2 linked regions of the Methanospirillum hungatei JF-1 genome follow. The protein of the gene in region 1 binds, or shares a complex with, the protein of each later gene. Links are inferred from orthologs where the notes say so. Each region holds a gene or a part of one and is shown in the gene's direction. Other genes may lie near its edges.

Region 1 (3,210 bases):
CGCGAATGAAGAGCAATCTTCTCTTCCAGTTCTGACAGGTCGGCATGCAACGGGCATCCTCCCAGGTCCATAAGCTCAATGATCTGCAGGATCAGGTGCCGATCACCGGATACGAGATGGATGAAATCATCGATCTCACCCTCATTTATGCCTTTGAGCAGAACCATGTTGATCTTAATCGGCGTGAGCCCGGCATCACGTGCGGCTTCAATCCCCTCAAGAACGTCAGATAACAGGCCGGTTCCGGTAATACTCTTATAAGTTTCCGGATTTAAGGAGTCCAGACTGATATTCACCCGGGCAAGTCCGGCATCCCTGAGATCATGGGCAAGAGATCCAAGAAGAGTTCCATTGGTCGTCATCGAGGACTCAATCCCTGGCGGAACAGAACGGATAATCTCCACAATGTCCTCACGAAGCAGAGGCTCCCCTCCGGTAAATTTGACGGTCCTGATACCGATGTTTCCCGCAACGTCCAGGATTGCTCTGATATCCTCAAGAGACAGCGGGGTTTCAGGTTTCGTCTCCCCTTCCCGGTGACAGTATACACACCGCAGATTGCATCCTGAGTTTACCGAAATACGCAGATTAGAGATGGGCCGACCATAGGAATCATGCAGATCCATCTGAAACTGACTCCTCTAACCCCTGATGAGTGCCGATGAAATTCTTCGCAATGATATACATTTCAGTACTTCCTTTGCGGGTGGTATGCGCCTTATATGTCCGTACCGAGTAAAATTCCTGTTTTACCCGGTTATACAGCCAGCTAAAATCCTCTCCCTGGAATGACTTCATAATCATGTTCCCGCCCTGCTTGAGGAGCTGCCGTGCGACACCGAGCGCCATCTCATTCAGCTCGATAGCTCTTGCCTGATCAAATGACCGCTGGCCGGAGAGCTTTGGTGATGCATCACACACAATCCCATTCACTTCAGGCATAAGTTCCCGAATCTGTGCAATTACTACCGGATCAGAGAAATCACCGATGATGGTTCTGACCCCTTCGATGGGCAGAATGGGATTGAGATCAACACCGACAATAACACCATTTGTCATTTCACGCAAAACCTGCAGCCAGCTCCCGGGAGCTGCACCAAGGTCAAGGATATTATCATCCGGACGAATAACCGGGTTTTTCTGAATGATCTCCTTCAGCTTCATCGCCGCACGCGAACGATACCCTGATTGTTTTGCTTTCAGATACGCTTTATCTTTGCCCCATTGTGAACCCATAAAAATTATCGACCTGGACTTTCCTCAATAATATGCGAACCCGGCACATATATCTGTGTCAAATCACAACCTGAATGCATAGGGAGCGCAGATGCTGAAAGCAACGATCAGTGCAGATATATTCAAGGATACCGTTGATGCCCTCTCTGCTCTGGTAACAGAATGCAGGCTTCATTTTTCTGAGACAGAAGTATGGGCACGGGCGGTTGATACAGCCAATGTGGCGATGATCATCCTTACCTTAAAAAAGGAGGCATTCAGCCAGTTCGAGGCAACAACCGGAGAGATCGGTTTAGATATCGCAAAGCTGAAAAATACCTACTCCATGATGGGAAAGGCAAGTGATATACGCCTGGAACATCAGGAAGGAGCAAATAAGATAGAAGTCACCTTTGAAGGATACCATTATTCAATTACGCTCCTTGACTCAAATACCATCAAAAAGGACCCGAATGCACCAGGTATTCAGCTTCCAGGTCAGGTGACCATATCCGGATCTGAACTCTATAATGTAATAAAATCAGCATCCATCGTATCAGACAAGATCTGGTTTGCCATCGAGCCGGAGAAGAAGGAATTTGTCCTGTATGCCGAGGGTGATTCTGATAATATCAGGAGAGCGTTTTCAGCCGGAGAGGTAATCGCCTCCAACTGGGAGCCAGCAAAATCGCTCTTCTCCATTGATTACCTGAAGGATATGGGAAAAGTGATGAGCCATGCCGAGAAGGTAACCATTGATCTGGGCGTTGATCATCCGGTCAAGTTCTCATTTGAGATTGCGGGTGGAAACGGCCAGGTTGAGTACCTGCTGGCACCCCGGATTGAGGCTGACTAAATGCATGGTCACCCTTGATCGAAAAGATCTGGCAAAATATCCTTTTTTGAAAGAATCCCAGTCATACATCGGGACCATCAGTAATTCACTTGATACCTTCCTTGAATCTGCAGGCGGGAGGCTTGCAATCAGGGAGGCAATCACAACACTTGAGCATGCGCTTTCCTTCACAGGCAGGGAAATCCCTCCTCTCCCCGACATTCCGAAAGATCCGGAAGGAGTCACCATCATCATCGCGGCATACCCGGTCAGCAGGATCATGGTCTCCTGCGCCCAGGATCGGATTTTCATCGACCGGCTGGTACGATACCAGGCATGGACTGTCTTTGCCTTTCTCCAGGATGAAGACCCGGAGGTGAAACGGTTCATCAGAAGATCCATCGGCCTTCCCGAGACCGGGAATGAGATCTCTGTAGTAGACTATATACCGGTTGCCTCACGGATGCCTCAAGAGAAGTGGAGACTTATCAACCGGGTAGTTGTCAAAGGGAATGTGCAGGTGGCTCCTGACGAGTATGATGAGATTGTAAGAGAGCGCCTCAGATACATTATGGCCAGGAACCTGCCACTCAAAGTCCCGTCATCTGTCTGCGAACTGCTCAGGCCGGCGGTTGAAAGGATTAAAGCGGAATGGCAGAAGAGGGCACTTGAAGAGTTCGGCCAGGTCGAGGAGTCGGCATTTCCCCCCTGTATGCAGGCGATACTGGGGGCCATAGCCGGACAGGGACATCTGACCCATATGGCACGGTTTGCAATCTCCGCATTCCTTCATAATATCGGCATGGAAAATACCAGGATTATCGAACTCTACGGGTCGGTTCCGAACTTTGATCTCCGAAAGACGCTCTACCAGGTTGAGCATATCACCGGACGGGGAGGGACAAGTACCGAGTATGTCTCCCCCCTCTGTTCGACCATGAAGACGCACGGGATTTGTGTGCATCCGGACAATCTGTGCAAGAAAGTCACCCACCCGCTCACCTATTACAAACAGAAGAAACGTGACCTGAACCGGAAAGGAAAGCCATCCGGTGAAAATGCGCCCAAACAGGCGGAAAAAAGGAAGAGCGAAAAACCAGAGGGGCAATCAGGCACTGACGCCTCTGATAGCATACCCTCCCGCGCTGATAGTGATCACA
Region 2 (3,110 bases), 1.1 Mb from region 1 along the record:
CGAATGAATGAGTATCCCTCCTTCTTTGGTACCACAACCATGATGGGCATTCTGCCTTCAATAACACCGTTTGCGAGGGTGAGCATATGTTTTGTTTTGTATACTGATATTGCATCATATACCGAGAGGAGGATAAGGAGCAGAATGACCGGTACCGGTTCGAGTGATATACCAAACATCGATGCAATTCCTGCTGCAAGAAGGACACCCAGAATGTCTACAACATACCATTCGGGGTATTTCCATAACAGGAACGTTGCCGCTCCGGCACAGGCTGTTCCTATAACCAGTCCAGACTCCGCTGACATGATGAGTCCAAGAAGTCCTGAGAATACATAGATATATGCGATAAACAGGGATGCCCGGATTATCCAGCCCAGCACTCGTTTGAATCTGTATTGTATGAGGATAAGAAGAAATGCCGTGAATACCAGGAGCATCACGATAAACCATACCGGATTTGAAAGTGACTGTGGGTCTTCAAAGACCGCATATCCGGAGGCGTTCATGGGCATTGCAAGGAGAACGGATCCGATTTCCACAGCAAGGAGCATTACCGGCATTGCAAGGATGGCAAAAAACTCCCGGATTTGTTCCTTCGATCTCATGATAACCAGTACTTACATCATGGGAGAACTACCTATCTGAATATATGGATGATCGGATCCTTCTGGCTGGTATTATCCCGCTCCTTCTGGTTTCATGCGGGTGTATCCTGATCGGATTTGCATACAGGTTCCCTTTTGAAGCGATTATCGGACTTCTCCTGATGACACTTCCCATTATCTTTCTTATGTGGTATACTCTTGTCAGAGTTGAAAACCTTGCAGCAGGAGTAAAATATCAGGGCAGAATTATCCATCGGGCAGTCGATGATCAGGCATCGGATATGAAACGAAGATATGAGGAGTCTATGCGAAAGATGATGGATGTCCATACAGAACTGACCAGAAGGGTGTACCGGTAGGCTAACCATGGGTGTAGCACTCAGAGATATTCTTACTGACCTGAAACGGCCGGCTGAAACCGATGAACTGAAAGGAGTCGCGGCAATCGATGCATTTAATGCGCTGTATCAGTTCCTCTCTATCATCAGACAGCCGGATGGTACCCCCCTTATGGATGATTCGGGAAGAATCACCTCACATCTTTCCGGCATCTTCTTCAGAACTGCCAACTTTCTGACTCAGGGCATCCGTCCGGTCTTCATCTTTGATGGAAAATCACCGGAGATGAAAGGCAGGACCATCCAGGAACGAAGGGATGTCCGCGAAGAGTCGAAAGAAAAATGGGACCAGGCAAAAAAAGAGGGTGATCTCGCCGGGGCCTTCAGGTATGCCATGTCCAGTACGGCCATCGATGCCTATATTCTGTCTTCGGCACGTCAGCTGATCCAGCTGATGGGTCTGCCTGTTGTTGATGCACCATCAGAAGGAGAAGCTCAGGGGGCATATATGGTCCTGAAGGGGGATGCTGACTATGTTGTCTCTCAGGACTATGACACCCTCCTCTTTGGTACTCCGGTCCTGGTCAGAAATCTTACCATTTCAGGCAAGCGTCGGCTTCATGGGAGACAGATAACCGTCCAGCCTGAGCGAATTGTCCTGTCTGATGTTCTCAGTACCCTTGATATAACCAGAGAGCAGCTTATCGAGATTGCCATCCTGACCGGCACCGACTTTAATCCCGGAATAAGGGGGATTGGTGCTAAAACCGGATTAAAGAAGATCAAATCCGGAGAATTTGATTCAATTATCCGTGAGAAACTTCCTGATTTTGATCCTGAACCTGTTCGTAGTTTTTTCCTGAATCCCCCTGTCACCGATTCATATACTCTTGATCCCGGACGGATTGATCGTGACGGAATCAGGGCATTTCTCTGTGGTGAACATGGGTTTTCCCAGGACCGGGTGGATCCGGTTCTTGATAAGATATCAAAGAAGGAGAAGCAGAAAACTCTTGAGAGCTGGTTCTGACCTCTTTTCGTCACTTATTTTTATACTTGAAGTGCCTACAGGTACCTGATTTTTACTTATGGCAGAGTATTCTGGTCAGATGCAGAAATGCGTGGGTTTCCGGCTATTATGTGTTTTCGTATTCTGTGTGTGTATCTCTGGGGTTCTAATATCCATAACGCATGCTGATGAGCCGGAGGAGAATATCACGAATAATACCAGCAATCTGTCAGCTGAGTGGGTCGTGGATTTTACCGCCTCTCCATTTGAAGGGTATCCTCCTCTTTGCGTTCAGTTTACTGTTTCAGGCCCGAATGGTGAATATGTATGGGATTTTGGTGATGGAACAACGTCATATGTTATGAACCCGGTCCATTGCTATAAACAGAAGGGATCCTACTGGGTTAAACTGAAATATTCCTATGGCACAATCGCCGGGGAAGTTTCAAAACCTGACTGTGTGAAAGTCGGAGATCCTGATATGTATGTTGATTATTTCGCAGAACCCTCCTCTGGACCAGCCCCGCTTACTACTCAGTTTTCAATAATCGGCAATCCTACAAATATCATCTGGCATTTCGGAGATGGAAGTGATGATAGTACTGACCTTAGCCCACGGCACCAGTTCAGGGAACCTGGAAATTACAGCCCCACCCTGACATATTGTATTGCAGGTTCCTGCAACAAGATCTCAAAATTCAATTATATCGAGGTTGCACCGGGCAACAAAGTAGATTTTCTTGCCGAACGACAGAATGGCACTGCCCCGATCTGCACCAGGTTCATCGTCTATGGGGAGGCCGACTCATTTCAATGGGATTTTGGTGATGGGAGTGTATCATATGAAAAGAGTCCGGTCCATTGTTACCCTGAACCGGGTCTTTACACCGTCTCCATGACCTATACGATTGATGGTGCTCCGTATACCATCACTAAAAACCGGTACCTGAAATATGTTCCAGCAGGAACTCCTGATTTTACCGCTACCCCGGTTGAAGGGATTGCTCCTTTATGTGTTGCATACAGTGTCATCAATCCCACTCAGTCATGGGAGTTTAATTTTGGTGACAACAGCACGGCGACCAGTGCACAGGCAACCCATTGTTATGGGACCAGTGGGAATTATTTCCCATCTCTGACCTACTGTTCCAATAA

What was found.
Region 2: the proteins of MHUN_RS07775 (region 1) and fen are in contact, whole or in part, in a crystal structure (PDB 1RXZ), measured with the Archaeoglobus fulgidus proteins. The link is inferred for Methanospirillum hungatei JF-1 from one-to-one orthologs. Residues at the interface, in WP_010877842.1 of Archaeoglobus fulgidus: Asn43, Val44, Ala45, Met46, Pro120, Arg121, Pro123, Leu125, Gln151, Met192, Ser194, Asn218, Tyr219, Pro220, Ile237, Leu238, Ala239, Pro240, Arg241, Ile242, Glu243, Ser244; in WP_010877775.1 of Archaeoglobus fulgidus: Lys326, Ser327, Thr328, Gln329, Ala330, Thr331, Leu332, Glu333, Arg334, Trp335, Phe336.

Annotation. Positions count from the first base shown.
Region 1 is NC_007796.1:1,708,758-1,711,967, forward strand. The notes cover bases 324-3,199. They hold MHUN_RS07775 (DNA polymerase sliding clamp), read left to right. Parts: upstream 324-1,327; coding sequence 1,328-2,071; downstream 2,072-3,199. Other genes in these bases: moaA (GTP 3',8-cyclase MoaA), read right to left, coding at 324-626; MHUN_RS07770 (RlmE family RNA methyltransferase), read right to left, coding at 613-1,236; priL (DNA primase regulatory subunit PriL), read left to right, coding at 2,076-3,199. In the rest of the region: more of moaA, read right to left, coding at 1-323; more of priL, read left to right, coding at 3,200-3,210.
Region 2 is NC_007796.1:2,800,042-2,803,151, forward strand. Bases 200-2,975 are described here. They hold fen (flap endonuclease-1), read left to right. Parts: upstream 200-974; coding sequence 975-1,976; downstream 1,977-2,975. Other genes in these bases: MHUN_RS13140 (presenilin family intramembrane aspartyl protease PSH), read right to left, coding at 200-608; MHUN_RS13145 (hypothetical protein), read left to right, coding at 653-967; MHUN_RS13155 (PKD domain-containing protein), read left to right, coding at 2,104-2,975. Outside these bases: more of MHUN_RS13140, read right to left, coding at 1-199; more of MHUN_RS13155, read left to right, coding at 2,976-3,110. UniProt on the Methanocaldococcus jannaschii protein: Structure-specific nuclease with 5'-flap endonuclease and 5'-3' exonuclease activities involved in DNA replication and repair.